Regions from separate parts of the Bradyrhizobium sp. BR 1432 genome, predicted to be linked through region 3. Evidence: riboswitches for the same ligand, from Rfam matches in the RefSeq annotation. Region 3 holds a riboswitch; each other region holds the start of a gene.
The links. A riboswitch is a leader RNA that binds a small molecule or an ion and turns the genes downstream of it on or off. The one in region 3 is predicted to bind cobalamin.
Positions count from the first base shown of each region.

Region 1: linked by a shared signal. The riboswitch ahead of metE (5-methyltetrahydropteroyltriglutamate--homocysteine S-methyltransferase) and the one ahead of ACSKB8_RS38015 (TonB-dependent receptor) in region 3 are both predicted to bind cobalamin.
Region 2: linked by a shared signal. The riboswitch ahead of ACSKB8_RS01055 (ribonucleoside-diphosphate reductase subunit alpha) and the one ahead of ACSKB8_RS38015 (TonB-dependent receptor) in region 3 are both predicted to bind cobalamin.
Region 4: linked by a shared signal. The riboswitch ahead of ACSKB8_RS30775 (TonB-dependent receptor) and the one ahead of ACSKB8_RS38015 (TonB-dependent receptor) in region 3 are both predicted to bind cobalamin.

Region 1 is NZ_JBPUGF010000003.1:178,860-186,599, reverse strand. Features, by position in the region: gene ACSKB8_RS01105 (MFS transporter) at 1-853, shown strand, start outside; gene ACSKB8_RS01100 (avidin/streptavidin family protein) at 1,187-1,693, opposite strand; partial or broken gene metE (5-methyltetrahydropteroyltriglutamate--homocysteine S-methyltransferase) at 2,232-4,558, opposite strand; cobalamin riboswitch at 4,665-4,889, opposite strand; gene ACSKB8_RS01090 (TauD/TfdA dioxygenase family protein) at 5,284-6,201, shown strand; gene tnpC (IS66 family transposase) at 6,250-7,740, opposite strand, start outside.
Region 2 is NZ_JBPUGF010000003.1:164,432-172,171, forward strand. Features, by position in the region: gene ACSKB8_RS01030 (PfkB family carbohydrate kinase) at 1-529, opposite strand, end outside; gene ACSKB8_RS01035 (carbohydrate ABC transporter permease) at 541-1,503, opposite strand; gene ACSKB8_RS01040 (extracellular solute-binding protein) at 1,561-2,133, opposite strand; gene ACSKB8_RS01045 (ABC transporter substrate-binding protein) at 2,033-2,941, opposite strand; gene ACSKB8_RS01050 (HAD family hydrolase) at 3,380-4,060, opposite strand; cobalamin riboswitch at 4,750-4,964, shown strand; gene ACSKB8_RS01055 (ribonucleoside-diphosphate reductase subunit alpha) at 5,085-7,740, shown strand, end outside.
Region 3 is NZ_JBPUGF010000003.1:7,827,381-7,835,120, forward strand. Features, by position in the region: gene ACSKB8_RS38005 (NAD-dependent succinate-semialdehyde dehydrogenase) at 1-508, opposite strand, end outside; gene ACSKB8_RS38010 (PepSY domain-containing protein) at 677-2,113, opposite strand; gene ACSKB8_RS38015 (TonB-dependent receptor) at 2,126-4,483, opposite strand; cobalamin riboswitch at 4,599-4,800, opposite strand; gene ACSKB8_RS38020 (histidine phosphatase family protein) at 4,873-5,445, shown strand; gene cobT (nicotinate-nucleotide--dimethylbenzimidazole phosphoribosyltransferase) at 5,452-6,504, opposite strand; gene cobF (precorrin-6A synthase (deacetylating)) at 6,515-7,264, opposite strand; gene ACSKB8_RS38035 (energy-coupling factor ABC transporter permease) at 7,310-7,740, opposite strand, start outside.
Region 4 is NZ_JBPUGF010000003.1:6,340,301-6,348,040, reverse strand. Features, by position in the region: gene ACSKB8_RS30785 (helix-turn-helix transcriptional regulator) at 1-19, opposite strand, end outside; gene ACSKB8_RS30780 (hypothetical protein) at 624-1,205, opposite strand; gene ACSKB8_RS30775 (TonB-dependent receptor) at 1,267-3,501, opposite strand; cobalamin riboswitch at 3,617-3,831, opposite strand; gene ACSKB8_RS30770 (hypothetical protein) at 3,921-4,178, opposite strand; gene ACSKB8_RS30765 (hypothetical protein) at 4,330-4,539, opposite strand; gene ACSKB8_RS30760 (hypothetical protein) at 4,692-4,868, opposite strand; gene ACSKB8_RS30755 (adenylate/guanylate cyclase domain-containing protein) at 4,991-6,727, opposite strand; gene ACSKB8_RS30750 (transglycosylase SLT domain-containing protein) at 7,053-7,740, shown strand, end outside.

The DNA of each region.
Region 1 (7,740 bases), 7.6 Mb from region 3:
CTGGTTCATGGCTGCAACACCGTTGTCTTCTTTGATCGGCAATCCGCTATCGGCTTCGTTGTTGGGAATGGATGGAGTGTGGCGGCTGGCCGGCTGGCAATGGATGTTTCTGATCGAAGGTCTTCCGGCCTGCGTCCTATGCCTCGTTCTGCTGGCCGACACGCCGGACAAAGCAGCGTGGCTGACGCCCCGAGAACGCGAAGCGTTGCTGGATGAGCTCGCTAGGGAAGAGCACGATAAAGTCAGAAAGGATCTCTGGGCCGCGATGAAGGACGTCCGCGTGGTAATGTTGACGGGCATCACTCTCGCTTTCACGATCAGCTCCTATGGGATTGGTATCTGGCTTCCTCTGATCTTAAAGAGCCACAACTTGAACAACATGCAGGTTGGCTGGCTCTCGGCCATGCCCTATTTCTTTGTGACAATAGGCATGTTGCTCTGGGCACGCCTTGTCGATCGCAAGGGGAAAAAGATCTACAATCTGATCGCCGCATTGATGCTTGGCGCCACCGGACTTCTCTTTTCGGTAATGCTCACGTCGCTCGTACCGGCGCTCACATGCATGACACTTGCTCTGATCGGCACGATTTCCGCGCGCACAGTCCTTTACACGATCCCGCAAAGTTTCCTTACCGGTCCTGCTGCGGCCGGAGGCATCGCATTTATCAATTCCATTGGTGCCTTCGGCGCCTTCGTCGGCCCGTACATGATGGGCTTCCTTAAGGACAGGACGGGATCCTTTGAAACTGGCATGATCGGGATGGCAATCATTCTAGTTTTTGCAACGGGCATCGCCGGCAGTCTCAGACTCCTGGGTACGCATAATGATGACATTTCTGTCAGAACCGCCTAAGCAGAGCACCCTCGGGGTAAAAACTGTCCGCAAGGCGGCGCCTTTTGGAGCGGACCTTGCTAAAGGAGATCGCGGTATCGGCCTAAGGGGCAACTCAATCCTGACGATGTGCGCAAAACAGGCCTATTCGAAACTTTGCCGACCGATATGTTAGCCTGCCCAGACTTTCAACGATAGAACCGAGCCTGAACAGGTCGGCCGTTCAGGCTCGGCAAGGATCGATCTCGAGGTCGACGCCAAATCAGCTTTTGGACGAAGCGAGCTTCGGCGCATGATAAAGGCGGGATAAAAGATTGGCGTGATGCCGTTCCTGCCCGCCGCGCGCAGGTCATGTCATTTGCGGTTCTTTGTATTCGAGAGCTTCTCGCCTGGGCGGCTCTTGGCAGTCTCTGCGCTAGGGGAAGGCAGTTTCGATTTGTCGCCGCTTGCAAAGGTGAAAGTGTCCGCGCCGGCGCTGATGCCATTCCATGCCACCGGTTCGGCGAGTGAAAGTAGCCAGAGTCCCTGAAATCCCGATGCAGCGTTCAACTGCCCAGTCCATACCGTGGTCGATCCGCAGCCCACAAAATTCACCGAAAAGCTGATCGCCGCGCCACTATTGGTCTGCGCGAGCCAGCCCGTCAACGCCTGAGGGGTACCTTCATCGCAGCTATTGCTCGCATTGTTCGTGTAAGTGCCGGAAATCGCGCCTGTGTTTGGATTATAATTGTCGACCGCTAGGGTTGAGCCGTATTGGTTGGTCCAGGTCCAGATCGGTTGCGCCGCTGCAGGCGCCGCTAGGAGTAGACCTAGACAGGCTGCACTCATACAACTCGTCAATTTCCACTTTGCTTCAGACATTTCCAACTCCATATCGCTCCGGTAGCGGAGCGTACTTCGTTATAAGGCCCTCGATGATCAATTTAAACGAGTGTTATGCCGTGATAGCGCTATCAGGTTGAAACGTGATTGATGCCTAGTGCCAACTCTGCAGGGCAGCGTGGTGCGGTCATTCAGACGCGAGCAGCCGATTCGCGACCGGGCCGGTCTTGCTTGAGCTGTTGTTAGCTCTGCGCCATCAAACGCTGACAGGGGCTTCCGGTCGTCAGTCTTCATGTCCATCGTTTCAGGATCCCGCGTCTGTCTAGGTACACGTGGACACCGGAAGGGAAACCCAGTCCAAATGCGGCTCGTTGTGCCTTGCGTGAAATGGAAACTGACGCTCGTGGCGCTTCGATTTGTATGATCATTCGCAGACCCGGATGCTGCCGGCCGTGCCCTGCGCGACATTAACCTGTTCGGCGCCGGCCCACCCGGCGCCGTAGAGGGCATTCGATCCAGAAATGCATTGGGAAGCTTCGTTAAACAAACCGGTTCTAATCGCGAGCTCACCCTGACATCAGGACGCCTTGCGCATTTCGCGGGCCGCCGCAACCATGTTGACGAGCGCCGGACGGACTTCGGTCCATTTGCGGGTCTTTAGGCCGCAATCCGGATTGATCCAGAGCTGTGAGTCCGCCAGCCGTTGGCGGGCCCGCGCGATGAGATCCTCTATTTCAGCAACTTCGGGAACGCGCGGCGAGTGGATGTCATAGACGCCCGGGCCGATGTCGTTTGGGTATTTGAAGGCAGTGAATGCATCGAGCAGCTCCATCTTAGAACGGGACGTTTCGATCGAGATGACATCCGCGTCCATTGCGGCAATTGCATCGATGATGGCGTTGAACTCCGAGTAGCACATGTGGGTATGGATCTGCGTCGCATCGGCAACACCGGAGGAACAGAGGCGGAAGCTCTCCACTGCCCAGTCGAGATAAGACTTCCAATCGGAGCGGCGGAGGGCAAACCTTCGCGGAGCGCGGCCTCATCGATTTGGATCATGGTTGCGCCGGCCTTTTCCAGTTCGGCGACCTCGTCTCGGATCGCGAGCGCGATCTGACGGCAGGTCTGGCTGCGCGGAATATCGTCACGGACAAACGACCAATTCAGGATCGTCACCGGCCCCGTAAGCATGGCCTTCATCGGCTTTCTGGTTAGGGACTGCGCGTAGCGCCACCATTCGACGGTCATCGGCTTCGGCCGCGAGACATCGCCGAACAGAATCGGCGGACGAACGTAACGTGAGCCGTAAGACTGCACCCAGCCATGCTTAGTGAACACGAAGCCGGAGAGCTGCTCAGCGAAATACTGGACCATGTCGTTGCGCTCGAACTCGCCGTGGACAAGAACGTCCAGCCCAATCTCTTCCTGCCAGAGGACCGCGCGAGCCGTTTCCTCCTTCAGGAATTGTTCATATTCCGCCTTTGTCAATTCTCCTTGGGCACGCGCGGCGCGGGCGTTACGTACCTCGGGGGTCTGTGGGAACGACCCGATTGTGGTCGTGGGAAAAAGCGGCAGGCCGAAACGCTTGCGCTGAACCTCGGCACGGCTCGCAAAAGCGTTCTTGCGGCGGCACATAGCCTCGTCAATCGCCGCCGTCCGCTGGGCGACGGCCCTGTCATGGATCTTCGGCGATGTCCGTCGAGCCTTCGCTCCAAGGGCTGACTCGGAAAGCGCAGCAATGGCGTTTCCGTCGCTCGCAAGCGCTCTCGCCAGGATCGTGAGCTCGTCGATCTTCTGGACCGAGAAGGCAAGCCACCTCTTCACCTCCGAATCGAGATCGGTCTCGAGCTGAACGTCGATTGGGACATGCAAGAGCGAGCAGGAGGGTGCGAGCTGCACGCGATCCTTGCCGAACTTTGCAATGACGGGCTTGAGCCGCTCAACCAGTGCCGATAGGTTCGAGCGCCACACGTTGCGGCCGTCGATGACGCCAAGCGAAATCACGAGGTCGGCATGAGCACCAACTTCAATTTGGCTCAATTGTTGGGGAGCGCGAACCAGATCGACGTGCAGTCCGGCCACGGGCAGTCCCAGAGTGGTCGCCAGATTGTCGCCGATCGCTCCGAAATAAGTTGCAAGCATGATCTTGATGCCAGGCACCTCCTCAGCGAGACGCCCATAAGCACGCTGGAGCGCATTCCGCGTAGTCTCATCGAGATCAAGCACCAGATAGGGCTCGTCAAGCTGGACCCACTCGGCTCCCCGTTTCGCAAGCTCCTTGAGAACCTCGACATAGACGGGCACGAGGCTCTCGAGCAGCGAAATCGGATCAAACGTCGGATCGGCACTCTTGCCCAGCTTTAGGAAGGTGACCGGTCCTACCAAGACAGGACGCGTTTGATAGCCGAGGGCTTTGGCCTCCTCATATTCCTCGATCGGTTTACGGGAGGAGAGCCTGAAGGTCTGTCCTTTATGGAATTCGGGCACCATGTAGTGGTAGTTGGTGTCGAACCACTTAGTCATCTCCTGCGCAGTGGCGCCGTGACCTTGCGCGTGACCGCAGCTCGCGTCGTGTTCCCTGTCTTGTGAGCCTCTTGCCATGGCGAAATAGGTCTTCAGTGAGACCGGACCGCCATCCCAGCCATACGCCTCAGGAATGGCGCCCACCATGACGCTCGTATCGAGAACCTGGTCATAGAGTGAAAAATCATTTGACGGGATAACGGTGACGCCCAGCGACTTCTGACGCGCCCAATTGGCAACGCGTAGAGCAGCCGCTGCTTCAAGAAGCTGCGAGTTGCTGATGTTGCCAGCCCAGTAGCTTTCGAGCGCCAGCTTGAGTTCACGGCGCGGTCCGATACGCGGCGTGCCGAGGGTTGCGACAGGAAGTGAGAGAAGAGACATAGCTTTAACCCCATTGTGTGGGGGCAAAGGCCATGGCGGAAACGCAGGCAGGAGGCCACGAAAGCGGGACCCGCTACTAGGCGTACCACCGGACACCCCGCCCGTGGACGAATAAGTTGTCGGGGCAGGTCTCCTGGCTCGCGGGTCATCGCCTGCATCCGGCCTTCCCGAAGCTTCTGCTTCAGTGACACGTTTGGATGCGGGCTCGCCGCTTACAGTTGCGGGGGCAGCGCCGGCATTGCTTCAATCCTGAACGGATCGAGAGCGCACCGGCTTCCCTCTTAGCTCCGGATCAAACAAGACCTGGAGAACCTCGACGCCTCCGATTATCTGCAACAGAACCAATACGTCAACCCTGAGATCGTCTTTGCTGCGGCATCCCGGCAAGCCTGACGGTCTTACCCATGAGGCATCGAGGTCACCGAACCATGTTGGTGTGAAGCTCTAAGCGCGTTTGATTCGGCAGTGGCGTAACATCGATCGCTTAAGCTTCCACACCGGTCAACTACCAGTGCTGGCAATTGTCAATCTGACAGATCTCGTCAACTCTTAGATCAAAGACCGTAGCGGAGCCGCACCAACAAGTCCGAGGCCGCCTTAGGAGCGCAAGCAGGAACCCGACGCTGTCACCGGGACTCCGACGGATCCCGCGATGCGGTCGGCACTTGAGGTTCGTCAGCTCTAGTCGAGTTTAACGGAAACCGCCAAATTCGAGAGTTGGAGCTATGACTGCTACGATCTTGTCGGATAGTGACGCTCCTCGCGGCGACATCGTCAAATGCGCAGCCCGCATCGGCGCGGAAATCCGGAACGTCAAGCTATCGGGCGACTTGCCGGAGCAGACGATCCGCTCGATCAATGAATTGCTATTGGAGCACAAGGTCATCTTCTTTCGCGACCAGGGGCATCTCGACGATGCGGAGCAAGAGCGCTTTGCCCTTCGTTTCGGGAAGCTGGCACCTCATCCGACGCTCGGTGCAATCAAAGGCACGGCGTCGATCATCGAGCTTGATTCGGCGCGCGCCGGGAGCCGGGCCGACTTGTGGCACACGGATGGAACCTTCGTCGATGCCTACCCCAAGATTGCGGTCCTACGAAGCCTCGTGATGCCGCCATTCGGTGGCGATACGGTCTGGTCAAACACCGTTACGGCGTATCTCGACCTCGCACCGCCGCTGCAGCGGCTTGCAGACAAGCTCTGGGCCGTTCACAGCAACGCCTTCGACTATGCAATATTGGCCCGCGTCAGCGAGCTCGACAAAAAGCATTTGGACGAAATCTTCACTAGAACAATCTATCAGACTGAGCATCCTGTCGTGCGCGTGCATCCCGAGACCGGCGAACGCGCGCTAGTGCTCGGCGCTCTGGTGCAAAATTTCGTTGGTCTTCCGAAATACGACGGCCAGAAGCTGTTTGATCTGTTTCAATCTCATATCGCGGCGCTCGAGAACACCGTGCGGTGGCGCTGGAAGGAGGGCGATGTCGCGATCTGGGACAATCGCGCCACGCAACATTATGCGGTGAACGACTATGGCGACCAGCATCGCCTCGTTCGTCGCGCAACCGTCGTCGGCGAAGTCCCCGTCAGCATCGACGGAAAGAGCAGCGTGACAGTACGCATACGACGAAGACCGCCTGATTGACGCATGCGCGCGGGGGCCGGGTAGCGCTATGATAGCGCTGCGTGAAGGTTAGGCAGCTTGCTGATCGGTGGGTTCGTCGGCTTGGCGCGGGAGCTTCCATTCCCAGGGCAGCAGTTCGTGCAGACGCGAAGCGGGAAGATCGGCGATCCGGGCGAGGACGTCGGCGAGCCAGGCTTTGGGATCGACATCGTTAAGACGACAGGTGGTGATCATCGTCAGCATGATGGCGGCGCGTTCGGCGCCGCGCAGGCTGCCGGCGAAGGTCCAATTGCGCCTTCCCAAGGCGATGCCGCGCAACGCTCTTTCGGCGGCGTTGTTGCTGAGGCAGATCCTGCCATCGTCGAGGAAGCGGGCAAAGTCGGCCCAGCGCCTGAGCATGTAATTCATGGGCTTCAGGACCTCGGAGGAGCGCGAGAGGGTTTCTCGCTCGCGCAGCAGCCAGGCGTACATGTCGTCGAGCAGCGGCTTGCTTCTCTCCTGGCGCACGGCACGCCGCTCGTCGGCGCTGCGGCCGTTGATGGCGCGCTCGATCTCGAACAACGCATCGAGGCGTCTGACCGCCTCCAGCGCGATCGGGGAGACCGGTTTACCCTTACTGCCTTCCCTGGCGTTCTTCTCGATATCGGCCAACTCGAAGAAGCCCCGCCGCGCATGCGCGAAGCAGAATGCCGGCGTGATCGGCATCGCTTTCCTTTGCGGGTCGAACAACGGCTCGAAGCCGCTATAGCAATCGGCTTGCAGGATGCCGGCGAAGGCGGCCAGATGCTTCTGGGGATGCTCGCCCCGTCGATCGCTCGAGGCGTAATAGACCGCAGCCGGCGGCGCCGGCCCACCATAGGGCCGGTCATCCCGCACATAGGTCCAGATCCGGCCGGTCGTGCACTTGCCCTTCGCCAGGACGCGGATGGTGGTGTCGTCGCCATGAAGGCGCTCGGCTGCGAGTACATGACGCTCGATCAGCTGGAAGAGCGGCATGACGGCGAAGGTTCCGTGGCCGACCTGGTCAGCGAGCGTCGACAATGGCAGGTCGATCCTCTCGCACTTGAAGCGCGCGCTCTGGCGGTTGAGCGGGATATGCATGCCGAACTTGTCGAACAGGATCGTCGCCAGCAATTGCGGACCGATGAAGCCGCGCGGCGTGGTATGGAACGGTGCCGGCGGCTGGCTGATCTTCTCGCAATCGCGGCAAGTGAACTTTTCGCGCACGGTCTCGATGACCTTGAACCGGCGCGGGATCTCCTCCAGCGTCTCGGTCACATCCTCGCCCAGCTTCGCAAGGCGCGCCCCACCGCAACAGGCGCAGGTCTTTGGCGCCTCAATGACGACGCGCTCGCGTTCGATGTCGTCCGGCCAGGGCTTGCGTACCGGCCGCTTGCGCGTGAAGGCGCGCACGCTCTGGGTTTTCGCCGCGGCGGCGCGCGCGGCAAGCTCATCCTCGCTCGCCGTGGTGGCGAGTTCTTCGAGTTCCAATTCCAATTGTTCGATCAGCCGCGCCGTGCGCTCGGAGCGCTGCCCGTACAGTTCGCGCTTGAGTTTCTC
Region 2 (7,740 bases), 7.7 Mb from region 3:
TGTCTTCGATATAGGAGCGACTCAGCCAAACGATCATCGGCAATGTGACGACCTGGTAGACCCAGATCATGCCGATATAGGTGTCATATAATCCAATCGCCTGGAAAACACTGAAAAGCGGGATGACCACTAGAAGGACGGGGGCGAAACGGAAACCCAAAATGAAGAAGGCAATGTCTTCCTTGAAAGGTACGTCCCGCCTCGCCAGCACGTAACCGGCCGGCACTCCCACAGCCAAGGAAAGGACGACAGAGCCGAGTGCTATGAGGACGCTGTTCGCGATCGGCGTCAAAAAGTCGACTTTGATCGTTCCATAGCTCGTTGCTCCTGCCTGGGCGACATCGAATAGGACGCGGAAGTTTTCCAGTGTCGGCGAAAACAGGAAGCTCGGCGGCCAGGCCATGACCTCTGCTTGCTGCTTCAGCGACATCATCAGGATCCAGATAAGCGGAAAGGCGAGAATCAACGTACAAACGCCGACGAGCAGGTTGAAGACCAGGTTTGCGAGGGTCGAGCGATTGAAGCGCATGGGCGACCTCTTCAGCTGACGCGCCGCCGAACGAAGCGCCACAACTTGACCATGGCGAAGGCTCCGACCAGCACGATCATCCAATTTACGACCATGAGGGCGGCACCACGTCCAAAGGCGAGATTTTGGAATGCGGTAATGTAGGCGCGCACCGAAAGTACGGAGGTGCTATTCCCAGGCCCGCCCTGCGTGGTTCCGAAAACAATGTCGAACTGATTGAGGGATTCGATCAGGCGAAACAACGCGGCAATCAGAATGTACGGAGTAATCAGCGGCAGCTCGATATGAACAAATGTCGCCCATCCCTTCGCACCATTGACGCGGGCTGCCTCCCTCACCTCATCATCGATGCCCTGAAGGCCAGCGAAGATAATTAGTGCGAAGAACGGCGTATAGGTCCATACATCGATGAGGACCAAGGAGAACATCGCGGTGTTCGGATCCGAAATCCACGCAAATCGGCTGATGCCGACAAGGGACAATAAGTAGTTCATGATCCCGTTTTGCGGATCCATCATTGTCGTCCACATCAGCGCTACGCTCATCGGGGGCAGAACGAGCGGCAAGAGAATGACCGGCCGCATCACACGCGCTAGGAAAACTTCAGTTGCGAACAGCTTGGCAAGTGCAAGACCGAACGCGGCCTCTGCAATGACCGCCGATCCGGCGTAGACCAGAGTGCCGCGGATGCTGTTCCAGAAATCATCTGTCTTGATCAGCGCTGCGTAGTTGTTGAGGCCAATGAAGTGAACCAGCGGCCGACCGAACTTGAGGTCAGTCAGCGACTGAAATACGCCATAGAAGAACAGGAAAAGAAATCCGAGCAGTATGGCGATCGCTGGAGCAATCGCGGCAATACTCCACCAGTCAACACGCACCGGCGCGGCGTTCTTGACCAGATCATCTTTTGACGAGGTCAGTTGACTGGCCGAAGACTGCAGCGTCACGGTTGCGTCGAATCCTCGAAGGTCCATTTCACTATTCTCTAATATGCAAAGGGGCGGCAGCTCGATCTGCCGCCCCTTTTACCTTCACATGGACGAACGGATTTCCGAGGCGAGGTCGGATAGCGTTGCCTTGACGTCAGCTCCATTGACCATTTTCTGCATGGCCACGGCCCAGGCATTCATTGCTTCGGCAAAGCCGACGCGGGCTGTAAAGGCCAGCTGCGCCCTGTCTTGCACGGCCCTGAACGCTTCGACGAAATTGTTGAATTCAGGCTTTGCCGCGTATTCAAGCCAAGCCTTGTCGCTCCACGTCGAGGAACGCGGAGAGTTGACGAGCTTGCCGGCTACAGCGCCGTTCAGCTCGACCTGCTTTGAAGTTGCCCACTGGATGAACAGCCAGGCTGCACCCTTCTTCCGGGAAGCAGCGTTCATCGCAAGAGACCAGATCCAGATGTTGGATTCAAAATTCTTGCTGTTCGGAGCCCGCAACGGAGGCGCGAATGCGATCTTGCCTGAGGCGGGCTTGCCAGCCACATCATTCCAAAAGCCAAACATGTTAGAGTCGATCGCCATCGCGGTGCGTCCTGAATTGATGCCATCGACGACCTGGTACCAGTTGTCGTTGGCGAAGGACGGAGCTGCGCATTTCTTGATCATGTCCACATAGTCCTTGTGGAACGCGATCGAACTCGGGTGAGTCCAGGCCTGTGTCGAGCTTTCCGTCCTTGACGATGAAATCATGCACGCCGTAGGACCTGGCAATCGAGATCGCAGCGGTGTGAATGCTGCTCCAAAACCGCACACCGCGCACGCCCAAAGGTGTGATCGCGGGGTCCGCAGCCTTGAGTTTCTCGCACGCGAGGGACATCTGCGGCGGAGTTGTTGGAACCGTGACGCCATGCTTCTCGAGGATGTCTTTGCGGTAGAACAGCTGAATATTCTCAAAGCCGTGTGGGATGGCCCACACCTGCCCGCTTCCCGGCTCGATCTGCCCTTCCTTGACCTTCCAGGTCAGTGCATCCCGCAATGCAGGGAAGAAATCTTTGTAGTCGTACCCGGCCGCGGTGAGTTTCGGATCGTTCAGATAACGGTCGAGTGGCTCGAGCAATTGGCCTGGCGCAAGATCCCAGGCCGGTTGAATGCCCGTGCCTACGACGTCCCAGCTCGGCGATTTTGTGCTGAGCTGGATGGTCAGCTTATTCCAATAGGCATCGTCCGGATAAAGCTCGGGCGTCACCTTGATGCCGGTGAGTTTCTCGAATTCTGGCAACTGGGCTGCGACCGCATCGGCATAGGGATGAATGTCGTAGGCCCAGACGATCGAAGTGCCCTCGAACTGGCGCCAGTTGATGTCGTCCGCCTTGGCTTGGCTGATGACTGTTCCGGCCAGAAGCGTGGAGCAGATAAGAGCCTTTTTGACAAAATTGGCCGAATGGCCGCGCAAAACGGCGAGCGTCCTTGGCATGATTCCCTCCGACATGGGCTCTTTGGCCCGCAAACCACGCGCCCCTCCTCTTGCAGAGGCCGCAGTAAGTGAAAGCTAGCCGCCGTTCTCAACCGTAAGCGGCCTTTCCAGACGAAGGTTGGGTAAGTTTGGGTAATGTGAGAATGGCTTGCGAACGACGTCTTGGATCGGTAGGCGCGGCTTTAGCGGGTCGCAATGCCGGCCCTCACAATAGCGAACCGTCTGAGCGGCAAACCGGGATTCTTCGCAGCCTGAATAGTCCAAGGGCGCGAACCCGCGCAGCTCTACCGCAAGGAAAACGGCAGAATGGTTAAATTCCATTCGTGGCCACTACAATAAACGCGAGAGTCTATGGCCGCCGTCGAGGTATTCTCAGCCTAGCTGAGGCACATGCGTGATCGCTGCAGCAGGACGTCGCATCATCGTTCTTATTATCGTTTATGCATCCCGGAAAAAGCCGTGCCCCTGCAAGATCGGCAACAGCTCGTGGTGACTGCGAATGATGTAGTCCGGTTCTGCTGCCTGCAATCGCGAATCGGAGACAAATCCGCCGGTAATGGACACGCTTATGAGCCCGAGGTCGCGAGCAATATTCGTTTCGACTGGCATATCGCCGATGATGAAGGTCGCCTGTGGCTTCAGGTCGTTCTCTTGCATATAGCGACGAAGCCGCTCACCTTTGCTCGTTGACTTGAACTGCGCCGCGCGGCTTTCAAAAGCGATCACCTCGTTAATGTAGTCATTGATTCCAAGCCTTCGCAATTGCGATTGGAGAGGCTCGACGACATGGTTGCTTACGATGATGGACGAAGCGTCTCGCTCGCGCGCCATTTCCAGAATTCTACGAGCGCCCTCGCGCAGGTCAGCTTTGCTCGCAAACTGTTCGTAGGTGTCGTGAAACATTGCACCCGCATCTCGATCTACGTCGGCAATTTCCGATTCCGACATTCCCAGACTGCGATACAGGATAGAAAGTGGGACGTCGCAATGGTTCCGAAACGTATCCATATCGATAGTTGTGCGGCCGAAGCGATCCAGTATTGCATTTGTCGTCTGCAGTAGCATGTGCGCATCGTCGAGCAGCGTGCCGTTCCAGTCAAAGACAAGAATAGGTTTCATGATTCGACCTTAAGCAGGGATGGATCGGCGCATGGAAAAGATCCGCCATTGAATCGCGGTTTTGCCCTTCTGCGGTTCGCATCTCGACGTGGACGATGAGAAATCGATGCCATCATGCCCGCACAGTCACGACGACACGGGAATTAGCAAGCGCAGATGGGGTGCGGGTTAAAGGCGAAGGAAACGCGCCGGCAACGTCCGACATGCTAATCTTCTTGTTGAGGAGCCCAGCGTCGGAGGGAGAATAAGTTCGGCCTAGGCTACGTGAACACATCGTCTGACAATCTCAAGCAAGCGTCGTACCAGTGCATAAACGAAGTGACTCGACCCATCTCACCGGTCATCACCTGAAAAACACGACAGGCTTGTGAAGCAGCAGTGATCTCTCGTCGAAGTCGCAACACATTGTCTGGAACGCGACATTGGTACTAAATAGCCAGGCTTTGGCGGTTCGTGGTTATCCCGACCCTACGGAGTCCTCCCAAACTTCGCTGTAAGCTTGGAGAGGAGAGAGCCAATTCGTGGCCGAGTTGCAACGCGGCTGCGCAAGCCTGGCCGCTCTCTCGGTATCGAATGAGAACGCCCATCGGATCAGGAGGTCAGAAGCAGGCGCCCGTGAGATTTCAGCATTCCACGAGCAAGTCCGCGCCGGCACCTTCATCAGGTGTTGACAGCGCGTCCCGGACATCACTAGATATAGGCGTCACGGTTCTACTGAATCGCAAGATTTAGTGGCTAAGAGGGAAGCCGGTGAACTGCGCCTTGTGCGCGGAATTCCGGCGCTGCCCCCGCAACTGTCAGCAGCGAGCTGCTTCCGAACGACGTCACTGGTGCGACTGCGCCGGGAAGACAGGAAGTGCAACGACCTGCAAGCCAGGAGACCTGCCGTGACGGTCAGAACGTCCACGGGCGGGGTGTCCCGGCGGTCGCTTGCATGCACCGTCCGGCAACTCCACTGCCGGCGTTTCTGCAGCGCCCTCCCTACAGCCCCGTTCAAACACAACACGCATCACGGGGCCTATTGATGTCACTGAACCTGCACGACGCGGACAATGCGTCCGCTCCCATTTTCCAGTCGCGTCCTCAATCGCTCGCGCCAAGCGAGCCGACCATGCAGATCATCCGCCGTAACGGCAAGGTGACCACGTTTGACTCCGCCAAGATTGCGGTGGCCATGACCAAGGCCTTTCTGGCCGTCGAAGGCACCACGGCGGCCGCCTCGCGTCGCGTGCATGAGAGCGTTGAGCAATTGACCGCCGAGGTCGTCGCAGCGCTGATGCGGCGCGCGGGCGAAGGACGCACCTTCCACATCGAGGATGTGCAGGATCAGGTCGAACTCGCCTTGATGCGTAGTGAGAACCACAAGGTCGCGCGCGCCTATGTGTTGTATCGCGAAGAGCGCGCGCGTCAGCGCGCCGAGGACGCAGCCGCGCAGCCGACGCCCGCCGGCGCTCCGGCCCTTCACGTCACGTTGGCGGATGGTTCACGTGTCGGGCTGGATACCAACCGCCTTGCGCTTATCATTGGCGAAGCCTGCGCCGGCCTCGATGGCGTCTCTGTCGAGCCCGTGCTGGCCGAGACCACCCGCAATCTGTACGACGGTATCAGCCAGGACGAGCTGGCGCTGGCTTCGATCATGGCAGCGCGCACGCTGGTCGAGCACGAGCCAAATTATGCTTACGTCAGCGCGCGCTTGCTGCTTGACAAGCTCCGCGGCGAGGTGCTCTCGCACGTCTATGGCGTTGCCACGTCGGCCTCGCAGGCCGACATGGCGACACGCTATGCCGAATACTTTCCGGCCTATGTGAAGGTCGGGATCGCCGCCGAGCTGCTCGATCCAGAACTCGCCCGCTTCGATCTCCAGAGCATCACGGCAGCGCTGAAGCCGGAACGAGACCTGAACTTCCAGTTCCTCGGCCTTCAGACGCTTTACGACCGCTATTTCCTGCATCAGCACGGCAAACGGATCGAGCTGCCGCAGGCCTTCTTCATGCGGGTTGCGATGGGGCTGGCGCTGCGCGAGATCGATCGCGAGGCAAAGGCGATCGAGTTCTACGATCTCTTGTCTTCGTTCGACTTCATGGCCTCGACACCCACGCTGTTCAATTCCGGCACGCTGCGTCCGCAGTTGTCGTCCTGCTTCCTCACCACGGTCTGCGATGACCTCGACGGCATTTTCAAGTCGATCAAGGACAATGCGCTGCTCGCCAAATATTCGGGTGGCCTCGGCAATGACTGGACGCCAGTTCGCGGGTTAGGCGCTCACATCAAGGGCACCAATGGCGAGAGCCAGGGTATCATCCCGTTCCTCAAAGTCGCCAACGACACCGCGATCGCCGTCAACCAGGGTGGAAAGCGCAAGGGCGCCGTCTGCGCTTACCTTGAGACCTGGCACATCGACATCGAGGAATTCCTCGACCTTCGCAAGAACACCGGCGACGACCGCCGCCGCACCCACGACATGAACACTGCCAACTGGGTGCCGGACCTATTCATGCAGCGCGTCGATGCCGACGGCGAGTGGACGCTATTCTCGCCGGACGAGACGCCAGACCTGCATGATCTCTACGGCGAGGCATTCAGGACGGCGTACGAAGCCTATGAAGCCAAAGCCAAGGCCGGTGGCATGCGGCTCTTCAAGACGGTACGGGCCAGCGACCTCTGGCGTCGCATGCTGACCATGCTATTCGAGACCGGCCATCCCTGGATTGCTTTCAAAGATCCTTGCAACCTCCGCTCGCCACAGCGCCACATGGGCGTGATCCATTCCTCGAATCTCTGTACCGAGATCACGCTGAACACTTCGGCCGACGAAGTCGCCGTTTGCAATCTCGGCTCCGTCAATGTGCTTAATCATGTCGGCCCCGACGGCATCGACCAGGCCAAGCTGAAGCGGACGGTGACGACCGCCGTGCGGATGCTCGACAACGTCATCGACATCAATTTCTACACCATTCCGGAGGCGCGCCGCTCCAACATGCGCCACCGGCCGGTCGGTCTCGGCCTGATGGGCTTCCAGGAGGCGCTTCAGGTCCAGCGCATCCCGATCGCGTCGGATCGGGCGGTCACGTTCGCGGATATCAGCATGGAGGCAATCTCTTTCCACGCCATCGAGGCGTCGTCCGATCTCGCTACCGAGCGCGGACGCTACCCGAGCTTCGAGGGCTCACTCTGGTCGAAAGGTATTTTGCCGCTCGACTCTATCCAACTGCTGAACGATGCACGCGGTGGACTCGATGTCGACCGCTCCTCGACGCTGGACTGGGAGCGCCTGCGCAAGAAGGTCGTCGCTGGCGGCATGCGCAATTCCAACGTCATGGCAATCGCGCCGACGGCGACGATCTCCAACATCTGCGGCGTGTCGCAGTCGATCGAGCCAAACTATCAAAACCTCTTCGTCAAATCGAACATGTCCGGGAACTTCACGGTCGTGAACGAGCTTCTGGTCCGCGATCTCAAAGCCCGCGGCCTATGGGATGAGGTGATGGTCTCCGACCTGAAATATTTCGACGGCAGCGTCGGCCGGATCGATCGGGTGCCCGACGATCTCAAGCATCTCTATGCGACAGCCTTCGAGGTCGACAGCTCCTGGCTGATCGAAGCGGCTGCGCGCCGGCAAAAATGGATCGACCAGTCGCAGTCGCTCAACCTCTACATCGCCAATCCATCTGGCAAGAAAC
Region 3 (7,740 bases):
AGCAGCCGGCGGCGAGCGCGGCCGAGATCTTGCGCACTGCCTGGTTGATCGGGAAATTCCAGGGCGTGAACGCGGCGACCGGGCCGACCGGCTCCTTGGTCACGAGCTGGGAGACGTTGCCCATCCGCGGCGGCACGATACGGCCATAGGCGCGGCGGGCCTCCTCTGAGAACCAGTCGATGAGGTCGCCGGCCAGCATGGTCTCGCCCTGGGCTTCGACCACCGGCTTGCCCTGCTCCATGGTCATCACCGGCGCGATCTCGGCGGCGCGCGAGCGGATGATGTCGGCCGCTTTCCGCATCAGCTTGTAGCGGTCGAACGGCGAGGTCTTGCGCCAGACCTCGAAGCCGGCCCTGGCCGCCTCCAGCGCGCGGTCGAGGTCCGCACGCGAGGCGTGCGGGGTCTTGCCGATCGGCTGGCCGGTGGCGGGATTGAGGATGTCCTCCGACTTGCCGGACGTGCCGTCGGTCCACTCGCCGGCGATGAACATCTGAACTTTCGGGTACATCCTTGCTGCCTCCTGCATGATTTTCGGTCTTCGACGGGTTGCTGCCGCCGCTTCGAGCGAGCGCAGAGCTACACCGAAAGGCGGCCGGCGAAAAGGCGTCAATGACGATAGGGCAAGGCATTGCTGATCTGCCGACCCGACCGTATCGAGCCGCAGTTGCGCCTTAATTCAGGCTGCCAGCGACGACCGCAAGCGCCGCCAGCCGATGACGATGCCGGTGATGGAGAAGGTCAGCCCGAGCGTGCAGAGGCTGACGATCACCACATCACGCAGCCGCGGGTGGGCCAGCAAGACCGGGAAGTCGAGCGTGTGCAACGCGCTGTAAAGCCAGCGGTAGGCGCGCCGCGACGGATCCAGTCTTTGCAGCACGCCGCCGTCGCCGCCATCGATGTCGAACCAGAGGTCGCCGTCACAGCGCGAGCGGTAGACCGGTGCACCCGGCGTTGTGGATGGCGCGGGGTAGTCGTCGCTATCAGGAAGGACGGACGGTAGGCCGCAGCCGACTGCAAAGCGCCCCGTCAGAGCCTGAATCTCGTGCACATCAAGGAATCCCGCCAGTCCATCGCGCGGCGCATCCCCTCTCCTGCTCAAGGTCTGACGGCCGAGGGCGACCCGATCGCGCCGATAGACTTTGCCGTTGAAGGCGAACCATTCGGCCTCGCGCGCCGCGGGAGATATCGGTTGCCGATCGAGCGATGGGGCCTCCCGCCAATCCGGCGCGGCGTTCATCAGGCCGGCCTCTGCCGGCGTCAACTGGCCGCGCGAGAACAGCCGGCCGTGATCCATCGAGAGCCAGCCGCTGAAGATCCAGGTCAGCACGAAGACCGTCGCTGCGAGGCCAATGAGGTGATGCAGCGCATGCCAGCCACGGTAAGGTGTGGAGATTTGCCTCTTGGAAATCCTGATCCGCGCGATCCCGAGCACGGCGCCCAGCACAGCCGCGATCAGGGCCAGCAGCACCAAGGTCCAGACCACGCGGTCCCACAGGGACCAATTGCTGCGCAGGATGGTCGGATAGATCCAGTGCAGCACGCTGCCGACAAGATTCCAGCCGCGCTCGCTGCGCGTCGTATCAAGCACGATCTCGCCGGTCGGCGACGAGACATAGACCTCCGTCCCGGCGGCATCGCCGAGGGCAACGCGAAACAGCGGTCGATGACGATCGAAGCCGTTCGGCACGCTCCACTGATCGTAATCCGCACGGCCGACAATCGTCGCATGCGAGGCATCGATCTCGCGCTGGCGCGCATGAGCCTGCGCAATAGCCAGTGCGACGTCAGCGGATTTCATCGACGCGTCGTTCCCGTCGGCCGCACGGATCGCGCGCTGACGCGATGGACCCGAGACGATGTAGACCGCGCCGTCACTCCGCTGGATCAGCCGAACGCGCGTGGCATCCGCGATCCCGCTCGTAGCGACCGCATCCGCAACCGTAATCTTCACCTCTCCGCGATTCACCGGCGCGAGTCCGGCAAATCGCTCCGCTTCTGTGAGCGACGGAAACGGAACGAAGTGCATCACGATTCCGCTCGCGAACCACATCGCGAACAGCAGGCAGAACGCGATCCCGAGCCAGCGGTGCAACAGGACGATCGCGCCAATCATGCGGTCACCGCCCTACCATTTGAACGCGGCCGAGATTTCATAGGTCCGCGGTGCGCCGAGCAGGATCTGGTCGGGATAGAACGGGTCGCCCCAGATCGCATAGCGCTTGTCGGTGAAGTTGCGCACCCGAAAGGTCAAGCGAGCCTGGTCGACGGCATTGAAGACCGTCTTGGGGATGTCGACGAAGGCATAGACGTCGGCGACGGTATAGGCCTTCATCGTCACCACGTTGGCATCGGTGTTGTAACGGTCGCCGACATGACGGCCGGTGATGCCGAGCTCCACCGGCCAGGGCGTGAAGAAGCGCCAGGATGCGCCGGCATTGGCCACGATGCGCGGCACGTTCGGCGGCGTATTGCCGGAGAACGAGCCACCGACAAAATTGTAGTCGGCATAGTGCGCATCGACATAGGCGATGTTGCCCCAGAGACGCAGGGGCTCGATCGGGCGAACGGCCGCCGCGAGCTCCACGCCCTTCGACTCCTGCCGCCCGGCGATGTTGAGCTGCATGCCGCCGGCTGCGGCATAGACGTTCTTGCGCACGATGTCGTAGGCGGAAAACGACCACTCCGCCCGGTTGTCCCAGAACAGGTGCTTGAGGCCGGTCTCATAGGTGCGCGCGGTGGTCAGGTCGAGCGGCTGGGTCGGCCCGAGCAGGAAGATGTTGTTGGCGGAGATGTCTGCGCCGGTGGCGTACTGGCTGAAGAAGGTCAGGCCGGGCACGGCCTCCCAAGTGTAGCCGATGCGCCCCGTCACCGGCGCCCAGTCTTTCGTGAACGGGAAGCCGGCTTTCACAAGCCCGGCGGGGTCGGTCGAATTGCGGTCGAGCCCGATGTGCTCGACGCGCAGGCCACCGATTAGCGCGAAAGTCTGCGTCAGCTTCAGCCGGTCCTCGAACGACAGCGCCTCGTTGTCGATGCGCGCGGTCTGCTGCTGGATCGTGAGCGGGCCGTAAAAGCCGCGGTTGGGATCGACGAGCGAAACGGAATCGCCGGGGAAGTTTGCCGCGCCCGGCCTGACGAAGTCGAGATAGCTTGACGAGAGCGTCGTGACCAGCCGGTTGTCGAAGCCTGCGATGTTCGCGTCCCAGATCAGGTCGGTGACGTTGCCCACCAGCCGCTGGCTGTGCGCGACATAGAAGCGTTCACGATCGACCATGTTCGTTGTGGAATTGAACGCCTCGATCTCGTTGTTGAACCAGGTCCGTTCTGCACCATAGCCATAGGCCTGACTCTTCAGCGTCAGGTCAGGCGCCAGCTTGAGCTCGAAGCCGCCGCGCAGCCAGACCTCCTGGGCGACGTTGCGGTTGTCGAGGACGTTGTAATTGGTGTTGAAGGTACGATCATCGATGGTGACGGCACCGAGATTGGTTCCGTTGTAGTTCGAGACGTAATTGCCGGAGACGATGCCGCTCGTCGCATGCGAGCCGCTGAAGGCGATCGGCACCAGCGGCGCGCCCCAATAGGCCTTCGAGCGATCCTCCCGATATTCGATCGCGCCCCAGACCTTGAGGCTGTCGGAGATGCGGTAGTTGAGCTGGCCGGACGTGCCGAACATCTTGACATTGGTATCGTCGGCAAAGCCGTTGAGCGTGGAACGGCTGATGTCAAAGCGATAGTCCAGCCCCTGCACGTTGGTGCTGCCGCCGGAGCCGTAATGGGCGCGGAACGAGTTCAGGGAATCCCAGGAGAAGTCAGCTTCATTCCGGATCGGTCCGGTATGCGGCTGCTTGGTGACGAAGTTGATGGCGCCGCCGGCGGCGCCCTCGCCCGAGATCAGCGAAGCCGGACCCTTCAGGAATTCCACCGCCTCGAGATTGGCGGTATCCGCGATCCGCGAGGTCATGTTCTGCGGACCGATCTTGATGCCGTTGTAGAGCGTGTTGATCTGGCTGTTGGTGAAGCCGCGCATGGAGAAGGCCGAAGGTTCAGCCGGATTGTCGCCGGAGGTGACACCGACTGCGCCCTGCGCCACCTCCGATACGGTGCGATAGCCCTGCTCGCGCATCGTCGCGGCCGAGATCACCTCGACGGTCGCCGGCGTCTCGCGCACGGTGAGGCCGAGTCGCGAGGCGCTTTCGGCCACGGCATTGCTGTTGAGCGGCGTTGGTGCCGCGGCGGTCGGCACGACGGGCTTGGGCGCTGCAGATGCGGCCGCCGGTCTGCGTGCAGCTGCACGGCGAGCGCTCTGCGCCTCCCGGCCCGCCGGCTTGGCCTGCTTGCGGGATTGCGCCGGCGACACCTCGACCGGCGGCAGGGGTTCGCCGGCCTGCTGCGCTAGCGCGGCAGATACATCGGCGGCGGCTAGTGACGTAAGAGCTGCGGAGGCAAGCAGGAAGCGGCGCGGTCGTACAATGCGGGTGGAAGACACAGTTCGAAACCTCGGTATGACGTCAGTGGCACGTCACAGCGAACGAGGTCTCACCCTGGGCCTGTCAGCCGTCCGATGAAGCCGAATGTCTGTACTCCCCGACCGACATCTTCGCGTGTGACCACGGCTGACGGCAGGTCTCCTGGCTCGCGGGTCGTGACCGCTTCGTCGCCTTCCCGGGACCGAGGACCCAGTGGCTTCTGACGAAGGATTCACCGCTTACAGTTGCGGGGGCAGCCGCGGCATTGGGGACAAATTCCCCGCACCGCATTCCCTTTTCATCCCCTCTCGGGGAAACCGTCGAAGCCATCTAGGATTACGATCAAGACAGAGTCAATGTGCAAGCTGCGGCGTTATTGCCACAGCAACCAACTTCCTCGGAGATGAGCATGGAAGGCGAGACCTTCCTCTGGCTGATACGGCATGCGCCAGTCGACGGCGTCGCGGGGACGATCCATGCGGCTGACGCGCCGGCTGATCTCGGCGATCGCGCGCAATTGCAGGTACTGCGGCAGTGCTTGCCGCCAGACGCTGCGAGCTATGCCAGCCCGTCGCGGCGCACGGTCGAGACCGCGCAGGCGCTGGGACTCGCGCCCAAGTTGATGCCTGAATTCAGTGAACAGGATTTTGGCGCATGGACCGGCCGTCGGCATGACGACATCGGCGCGGCTGGCGACGAGGCCTATGCGCAATTCTGGAGCGATCCGGCGCGCGGACGTCCGCCGGGCGGCGAGAGCTTTGAGGATCAGGTCGCGCGCGTCCGGCTGGGGCTCTCGCGGATCGGCGCGGGCTCCGCAGCGCTCGTCGTGCATTCCGGCACGATCCGCGCTGCGCTCTGCATCGCGCTGGATCTGACACCGCAAGCCGCCTTGCGCTTCGTGATCGATCCGCTGTCGCTGACCCGGATCGACCGGCTCGCCACCGGGTGGCGCGTCGTTTCCGTCAATCAGCGGTTGGCCTGAGCCGGATCAGCTAGGGCGATCCGGTACATTGGCCTGCGCAAACGTCGCCATGCCGTTGTGGAGCGCGCAGGCCGACCGCACCAGCGGCAGCGCGATCGCGGCGCCCGATCCCTCCCCAAGCCGGAGATCGAGGCTGATCAGCGGCTGCACGTTCAGCGCACGCAGCACCAGCCGATGCCCCTGCTCTGCCGATTGATGCGACGGCAGCAGGAACGGCCGGCACGACGGGTTGATCCGCACCGCCGCCAGCGCCGCCACCGACACGATGAAGCCGTCGATCAATACAGGGATGCGGCGTTGCGCAGCCGCGATGATCGCGCCTGAGATCGCCGCGATCTCGAGACCGCCGACGGCACACAGGATGTTTTCGGGCGAAGCCCCCGCAATGCCATGGCGCGCAATCGCGGCATCGATCACCCGCGCCTTGTGGGCGCGGCCGGCCGCGTCGACGCCGGTGCCGCTGCCGGCGATCTCCTCGGCACTGATGCCGAGCAGGCTCGCCGCAATCGCCGCCGAGGTCGTGGTATTGCCGATGCCCATCTCGCCGAAAATCAGCAGATCGGGCTGATTGGCTGCTGCGCGCGCAACCGCGCGCTGACCGGCCTCAAACGCGAATGCCAGTTCCGCAGGTTCAAGCGCAGCTTCCACGCTGAAGTCGCGCGTGCCAGAGCGCGGCTTGTCGGTGACGATTCCCGCCATCTCCTCCTGCGCCAACGTGCCGGTGTCGACCACCTCCAGGCTGGAGCCAAGCTCACGCGCCAGCACCGAGATCGCGGCGCCGCCGGAGGCAAAATTCGCCATCATCGCGATCGTCACGGCTTGCGGATAGGCCGACACGCCCTGCGCGACGATGCCGTGATCACCGGCGAAGACGATGATCGGCACGCGCGCGGCACGAGGAGATTCCGTCGCTTGCAGGCCCGCAAGCTCTATCGCCAGTTGCTCGAGCCGGCCGAGCGCGCCGGTCGGCTTTGTCAGTTGCGTCTGCCGCGCGATGGCTGCCTCGCGATGATGCGCGGAGATCTCGGGGCACTCTTGGTAGACCCATTCGGGGAGCATGCTGCCTCGCTTAACGCGTGCGCTTGAGAATGTAGCTGTCCATGATCCAGCCATGCCGCTCGCGCGCCTCTTGCCGCATTGCGACAATACGCGAGCCCACTTCGGCCAGCGCGCCGGACATGACGATCTGATCGGGCATGCCGAGATAGGCGCCCCACCAGATCTGAAGCCCGGCGGGATCGAGCGATTGGAACGCCGTGCCGCCGTCGAGCATCACCGCTACGGTATCGACGCCTTGCGGCCAGCCGCCTTCGCGCAAGCGCCGCCCCGTCGTGACCAGGAACGGCTCGCCGATGTCGTTGAGCGGCAGCGCATGCGCTGCGCACAGCGCCTGAATCGAGGTGATGCCGGGCACGACCTCGATATCAGGCAACGGATTCAATCGCCGCGCAATTCGCAGCGAGGAGTCATAGAGCGAAGGATCGCCCCAGATCAGCAGCGCAACCTTGCCCTCGCCGGCGAGATGATTTGCGATCGTTTGCGACCAGATCGCGGCCACGGCATCGTGCCAATCGTCCACGCCCTTGCGGTAGTCCGCCTCAGCCGCGTCACGCATTGGCAAGTCGAACTCGGCGATGCGGGTGCTCGCGCTGGTGAGCACGTTCGCGCAGATCGTCCGCCGCAGATCCGCAAGATCGGATTTCGCCGTCCCCTTGCGCGGGATCAGGACGAGATCGGCGGCGTTGATGGCTTGGATCGCGGCGCGCGTGAGCTGCCCGGGATCGCCGCAACCGATGCCTATCAGGGAGAGCGTGAGCATCGCGAGTGCGAAGGGCGGCCGCGCCGGCCGCCCTTCGCTCGTCTCTTAAGCGGCGTTATGCAGGCGCGGCGTGACGAGGCCGGGCGCTGTGACGCCACGCAGCGACTTCGCCAGCGCCAGCACGGCGAGATCGGCGAGCGGCTCGATCACGATGACCAGCGCATAGGATGCCGCAAACGTCGCGATGTTGGCGAGATTGGTCGCGCCGAAGCCGGAGCCATACAGCGCCCAGAACGCCACCCAGGCGACGATGCCGGACTGATAGGCGGTCGAGAGCGCCAGCGCCTGGCGGTATTGCAGATCGACGTAAGCCGTGTTGCGCGGAATGATCCGCGTCGCCAGCGCCTGGATCGCGAACAGCGGCACCAGAAGCGTGGTGACGTTCATGCCGTATTGCGGCAGGTCGGTTGGCACGAAGAAGACGCCCTGGAGCAGCAGACCGAACGCAAGGCCGAAGGCGGCGGGCGCAGCACCGA
Region 4 (7,740 bases), 1.5 Mb from region 3:
CGAAGATCGGTCTATTCATAGCGCCGACCCCATGAGCACCGAAATACCTTACCGCTGACAAGAGGAGGCTGTAAACGCGCATCCTCTCACGCCCCGGAAGCTCGCGCGCGCCCGCACATGTGAAATAGGGCCTATTAGGGCCCGGCGGACTTCCAGGGGGCCGTCCGCTCCCCGCTAAAGATCGTAAAATGGCTATATTTACAGGCACTTACGACGTTATCGACAGGCCCAAAAAAGACCTTGCGGAAAGGACCACACGGTTTTGCCGTACGCGCGGTTCGCCTGCGCCACAGGGTTCGACGGCGTTGTGCACATTGCCATCGAAATGCTGGCACGACGAACCTGACAGCGCCGTCCGTCCGCGCGAAGCCTTAAGGGCTCACGGAGAGCAATCCGCCCTGCCCTTGGCTCTCGCGCCCGACGCTGCCGCGTCCACCGCAAGCCCGACTCTGCGATCATCACGACACATGATCGCCCCTCAAGGGTGAGCCGGGATGAGCGACACATACGCCAATTCCGAATTTCGGTAAAGCGGAATCTTTTTGTGCGGGCGGGTTGACAGTCCGGCGACACAGCAAGATCCCGTGGCCCGAATGGCGCCACGACGTCGAACGCAGCGGCGCTCAGGCCGACATCGCTCCCTGGCGCCCGAACGGATCGAGCAGGCGGACGATCTCGCAGGCGGCGACGAGACCGGCGAGCCAGGCGGCGCTGGTCAGCCCGAGGCGCGTCACGATGGCGGCAGTGAAGGCGCCCTCTCCGCCCAGGAACGGCGTCGCGGCGAGCAGCGCGAGCTCATAGGCCGCATAGGCGGCGACGAGCGTGACGGCCAGCGCCAGCGGCGTGCGGCCCTGCGGCAGCATGCGTAGCACCGCGGACGAAACGGCGGTCGCCAGCAGCGCGGCCGCGCCGATCGCAAAACCCCAGGCGACGGTGCTGCCGTCGATGGGATAGTGCAGCGCGCCGAAGCCGATGGTCTGGTTGACGAGCCAGGCGCCGGTGACGACGAGCAGCGCCGGGCGCAGCGGCAGCATCGCGGCCGCGACAACGGCAAAGGCCGCGAACGGTGTCGCACAGGCGAGCGCGAAGCTTGCGAGCGCGCATGACACCGCGAGCAGCGCAAAGCAGAACATCGGCGCAAGGCGCGGCGTCACCGGATGAAGCCACAGACGGTCGGCGCGAGACGGCTGGATGCTGAGAGCCATAAGTGATCTCCTTCTCTTCGAATTCTAGTCCATTTGGGGACGTGTGACAGCCCTATCGACGTCAGAACGTGGCGCCGGCTTTGAGCAGATAGCTGCGGCCGGGCAGCGGATAGGCGCTGAAGCGACCGTCGGTAAAGGTGCTTGCGACTGCATAGTCGTAGTAGAGCGCTTTCAGCAAATTGTTGACGCTGAGCGACCAGAAGTACCGCTCATATTGACCACTGAGCTTGAGGTCGATCGTGCCATTGGCAGGAATCGGCTTCTGAGTGCCGGCCTGGTCGTTGTCCATGCGACGCTCGCTCCAGAACCGCGCGGTGGCGTCGAGCACGACATAGTTCTGCCAGATGTTCCAGGTGAGGCCCGCACTCGCGGTGTAGCGCGAGACCAGCGGCACGTCATTGCCGGCCCAGATACCCTCTCGGAAGACAGCCCTCGTATAAGCCATGCCGGAGCGCAAGAGCAGAGCGTCGTTAACGCGATAGGAGACACTGGTCTCCGAGCCGTAACGGCGGGTCGGATCGAGATTGGTGTTGTAGAACAGGATTGGATTGAAATGGATCTCGTTAGCGAGGTCCATCAGATAGAGACTGCTCTGCATCTGAAGACCGCCTCCCTTGATACGCAGCCCAGCCTCGACATCCTGCGAGGTCTGGGTCTTGAGCTGGAACGTTTGCGGCAGCGGATTGAAGAAGGGGTCGAATGAGGGTCCCGACGACACCCGCTCGTCGACGTCAGGCGTGCGAAACGCCCGCGCGGCGCGGCCGAACAGCGAGACCATGTCGTTGAGGCGATGCTCGGCACCGAGGTGCAGCGCATATTGGGTCTCGTCGCTCCCGAGCGGGAGCGCGCCGATGTCGGCGTTGAACGGAGCTGCCGGATCAAAATTGTCGCGTGCCAACAGACTGATGGTCTGCACCCGCGCGCCATAGGAAACGTCGGTCGTGGGCGTCACACCCAATGTGTGCTGAAGATAGCCCGCAACCGTCTGCTGCCTGAGGTCGTAATTGTGCCAGGCGGCGAGACCCTGGCCGGCGCCACGGTTCTGCTGAAAGCTCGCATCGTAATAGTCGATGCCGGTCAAGAGCTGCGACGGCATTCCGAGCAGAAGGCTCTTCACGCTGAGCCGCGGCGTGATCGACCACGTCGTCAGATCGGCGTCGACATAGGTCGAGGTGAAGAAAGCGGGCGCCGGCGTCGGACTGGAGAAGAATGCACTCTGCTGCCTCTTGTCGCGCAGGCCTCCGTCGACGATGAGATCGACGCCGTTCACCAGGGTTTTTGTGAAACCCGCTGTCGCGCCAAAACCTTGCTGGTTGGCATAGTTGAAGGGCGTGCTGGTCCCCTTCCGGTTGGTCGCGAGCTCGTCGAGGCCGATCGAGGGATCGACGGTGCGGCCCCCCGGCAGTCGCAGCTCCTGATTGTCTCCCGTCACGGTCAGGAAAGCGGTCAGGCCCGGCGTCGTGTAGTTCAGATTGCCGATGCCGTTCTCCTGGGAATAACGATTGTTGTCGCGATAGCCATCGGACTTGACGGTGTTGCCGTAAAACGAGGTCGACCACGGACCGGAATTGAGCGACGTCGAGACGTTGCCGAGCCTGGTGTTGAACGAGCCGAAGCCGGCCTCGATGCGCGCGGCCATTGGCGGCCCGCCGACGCCGCTCTTGGTGACGATGTTGATGACGCCGCCGACCGCATTGTCCCCATAGAGCACCGCACCGGAATTGCCGTGCGTGATCTCGATACGCTCGATGGAATTGAGCGGGATGGTGGCAAGGTCCACCTGCGCCATGTCGATGTCGTTCAGCCGCCGTCCGTTGACCAGCACCAGCGTGTTGGCGGTTGCGAACGCGCCGAAGCCGCGCAGGTCGACACTGGTCTTGGCGCAGATCGGACCGCCATAGAACGTCGTGATCTGGGCGCCCGGTACCTGCGTCGAGATGATCTCGGCAAGCGTCTGCGACGGCGCATGGGCGATGTCGGCGGCCGTGATGACGGTCGTGGCGGCGCCGACGATGCCTCCATTGTTGCTGGCCGCCTCACCGCCAAAGCCGGACGAGCCGGTTCCTGTCGGCGCGCCGTTCGGCGTCGCACGGCGTCTCCCCATGTCGCCATCGCTGCTCGCCCTGGCACGCGTGCGGTTCTGATCGTCGGCCTTGGTCATTTCGACCGGCGGCAACTGCTCGGCGACAGTCTGCGCGCGGACGCCCATCATATTGAGGACAAGAACGGGAATGATGAAGCTGGACGCCAGCCAGGACGCGCGACGGCACCGGACGGCGGCGGAAACGGAAGACATGCGAAAAAACCTCGGCAGGACGTCAGTGGCACGTCACAGCGAACGAGGTTTCACGACGTAGCGATCAATCGCTCCGGTGAAGCTAATGTCTGTACTCCCCGACCGACATCTTCGCGTGTGACCACGGCTGACGGCAGGTCTCCTGGCTCGCGGGTCGTGACCTCTCCGTCGCCTTCCCAGGACCGAGATTCCCAGTGGCATAGGACGAGAGATTCGCCGCTTACAGTTGCGGGGGCAGCCATGGCATTGAGAAGATCCCGGCGTTGGGAAAATCTCGCACCACGTTCCCTTTTGATCTCCGTGAGGAGAACCGTCGTGGATCTTTTACGAGTCGTGCAGCCCGGGAGTCAATCGGCTGGTTGCATCTGGCAGCGACAACTCGCCGCTACCGGTGCGTCCCGCAAGCAGAGGCCCAGCAGCTACGTCCGCCCTCGCGGGCGCTGGGCCTGCGCCCAAGCGACGGCGACGTCGCGTGGCGGAACATCGATGCGCTTGATCGGCGTCAGTTCGCCGGAGGCAGAGACGATCGCGGTCTCCTCGCGGCGGCAGCGCCGACACACGAAACGGACCTCACGCGGGAATGCCGACCAGCTTGAACGTTTGACGTTGGCAGCCATCGGCCAAGCGTCGCAATGCGAGCACGACACCAGGAACCGGCCGGGATCGAGCATACCCATTCAATCGGACTCCACGTCCTGCCCGCTTCCTTCAATGATTGATCCAAGTGAATCGTTCCGGTGCCTGGGCACCGCCGACGGCCTCCTGTCTTTTGGCGCGTCGTCAGCGACTTTGGGTGCGTCGCTCCCGACCTTCGCACGCATCAAGAACTCAGCGAGCCCCCTTGAGGGTGCAGGAGGTCGTGCAGGTGACCGTGGTGCCGTGATCGCATGACTTGCAGGCGCTGACGCACTGATTCATGTCGCGAGGATTGTAGCTGTAGTTTCGCATCGGGCAGGTCGACGTCGAGCCGGTGATGTCCTGCTCCTGATCGCAGGCCGCCGTCATGAGCGCGAATATGATCACTGCAACGAGGCGCATGGGATTGCCCGTCAAACATGGCAAGTGACACTCGCGAGGCGCGCTGCATCGCAACGAGCCCCGGCCTTCCCACCGCGAGCCATCGCCAATCAGCGACGCCCGCATGCGCCTCAGAATGCGCGCCAAATGTTAAGAACGGATTGCAGTCGGCCTCAAGCAGCAGCGCTGGTCGCGATCGCCTGCCGCATATCCACTGCCAGCTGGCGGTACTGCTCGGCAAGCTTCAGATAGAACTCGCGCTTGGTGCTGTCGGTGGCGAGCTTCGCGATCAGCTCGCACTCGGCGGAGAGCGTCTCGAACCGTTCGAGCCTGTCCTCAAGGTGTGTCATCGGCGTGTCCCCATCTGACGCCTCAGGGACGTCAAGCCTAAGCCCGGGAAATAGGTCACGGCGAACATCGTTATGGAGTAGAATCGTTCTTTCCGTTCGGCGACGCCGGACGGCAGGCACCGCTATTCTTGCTCCAGCCGCCAGGCGCCGTCCCAACCCTCGTCTGGTGGGTTGACCTCGAACTGCGCGATGCGGCCGAGCAGCGTGCGTGAGGGACCGTCGCCGGGGACCGCTTCGAGCGCGGCGTTGAAGGCGGCGCGGGCGTCGTCGAAGTGCCCGGCGCGATAGGCGTCGAGACCTTCGGCATAGAGCGTGCGCAGGCGCGCTTGCGCATCGGTGAGTGCGCCGGCCCTGCCCATCACCTCGAAAACAGCTTGCGGTGCGCGCTGCCCCGCGACCGCGACGCGATCAATCTCACGCAGTTGGAGCTGTGAGCCGATCGCATCCGCCGTTGCCTGCGAGACCAGGATGCGGGTGCCGTAGGCCTTGTTGGCGGCCTCCAGCCGCGAGGCGAGGTTCACGGCGTCGCCCATCACGGTAAAGCTCATCATCAGCTCGGAGCCGATGCTGCCGGTCAGGACCTCGCCGGTGGCGATGCCGATGCGCAGATCGCACGGCGCCGGCATGGCGCGGATGCCGAGCAGATCCGGCAGCTGCTTCTGGAGCGCGGGCACCTGATCGGCCATCTCGATGGCGGCAAGGCCGGCGAGCATCGCCTGCTCGTCCTCCTCGATGAAGGGCGGGCCCCAATAGCACATGATTGCATCGCCGATATATTTGTCGATGATGCCGCGATTGCTGCGGATGGGGCCGGACATCACCGTGAAATAGTGGTTCATCACCTTGACGAGGCCGCGCGGGGTCACGCCCTCGCTCATCGAGGTGAAGCCACTCATGTCGCAGAACATGATGGTCATGACCCGGCGCTGGCCGTCGATGGCGACCTCCGGCCGGTCAATCAGGCCCTGCACCACCTTCGGGTCGATGTAGCGGCCGAAGGTCTCACGGATGCGCTCGTTGTGCCGGAGCTGCTCGATCATGCGGTTGAAGGCCGCGGCAAGCTCGCCGATCTCATCCTGGGTGGAGACGGTAATGGGCTTGTCGAACCGGCCCGCCTCGACCTCGCGGGTGCCGGCGAGCAGCAGCCGCACCGGGCGCGTGATGCCGCTACTCACCAGGAGCGCAAAGGCAAATCCAACTATCGCTGCGAGCAAGGTCACGATGCCCGATACGATGATCGCCTGGTGCTGGTGGCTGATCACCTGCGACGTGCTGAAGAAAACCTGCGTCAGCATGTCGGCGCGGATCGCATCGATCTTCTGATTGAACTGGTCGCGCAGCACGTCGATGTGCTCCAGCGTGCCGCGGGCCTCCGCCATCTGTCTGGCATCGACCTGCTTGGCCAGCTTTGCGTGGTCCTCGGTCAGATCGCGGCGCAGCTCAGTGACGGCGGTCTCGATGCGGAGCTCGATCCGCGCCAGGGCAGCATTGTCGGACGGTGTCCTGGGATCGTTGATGATGGCGTTGATGAGCGTGCGTGCGCTCTCGGCCTCCTCCTCGATCCTGCGGTCGGTCTGCTCGAACTCGCGCACGCGCGCCGCATAGGCCTCCTCGTCCGACGGCGACTGCATCTTGGTCATGACCATGCGCCGCAGCGCCAGCGCACGCTCCAGCGAGCGGATGTTGGCGCGCGCCAGATGGCCGTAGGCCGGGATGTAGCGGTTGGTCAGCTCGTCCAGGAGGACGCCGACCTTGCTCGACATCACCATCGACAGGATCGAGGTGACCAGCATCAGGACGATCAATCCGAGGGCGATACCGACGATCTTGCGCCGGATCGACTGGTTGAAAATCGGCATAGGTGCAGGGCAAAGGCTGAAAGGATGAAGCGAGGGAACTCAATACACCGGATTTAGCCATGGGAACACGCGCAATCTCGCCTTTCTGACGCCGTGAGCCGTACGCAACCGTCGCGCGAGCCTCAATCGTTAACAAAGGTTAAACACGCTGCCTTTTCCGCTATTTCGGAAGTTCCCGAGTTCCCATCCGTATTTTGCCGCATTGTTGCGAGAGCGTGAGGAATGCGAAACGATGTCATGACATCGTTTGGTGTCGTCTCTTGATTCTCAAGCCGCATGTCGTCGCGGACCTTGGTTTGTAGTGGTTTCGCAGGGGGACCATGGAATGAACCAGTGCCTACGCTCGCTCGCGTGTGTCGTTGCCGTGGCCACAATGGCCCTCCTTCCCACCGAGTTGGCGGCGAAGAGCAGTCATAAATCTTCCGCGCCGAAGAAGACGCATGAGGCGAAAGCCGGCAAGCAGCGCCATGCCTCCGCCGGCAAAGCGCGGCACGGCAAGCACGCCGAGGCCAAGCGCAAGCCGAAGAAAACGGTCGACGAGCCCTCGGACAAGCCGGCACCACCGCCGCTGACCGGCGATCTCGCCGCGCTGAAGGATGCGATCGACCTCGCGCGCAAGGGCAAGACCGAGGATGCGGGCGCCGCGCGCGACCGCATCACTGACCCCGCCGGACAGAGGCTTGCAGACTGGTTCATGCTGCGCCACTCCGAGAGCACGGCGAATTTCAAGCGCTACGCCGCCTTCCTCGCCGCCAATCCGGACTGGCCGAGCAGCGCCCTGCTCCGCCGCCGCGCCGAGGCGCGGCTGTGGCAGGAGAAGAGTGACGCGGCCATTGTGCACACATTCACCATGGACCGGCCGACCAGCGCCAAGGGCAAGTTCGCGCTGGCCCGCGTACTGCTCACTGAAGGCGAGACCGACAGGGCTGCGCGTCTCGTGCGCGAGGCCTGGCGCACGGACGAATTGACCGAGCGGAGCGAAGAGGACTCCTATGCGGCGTTCAGCGACCTTC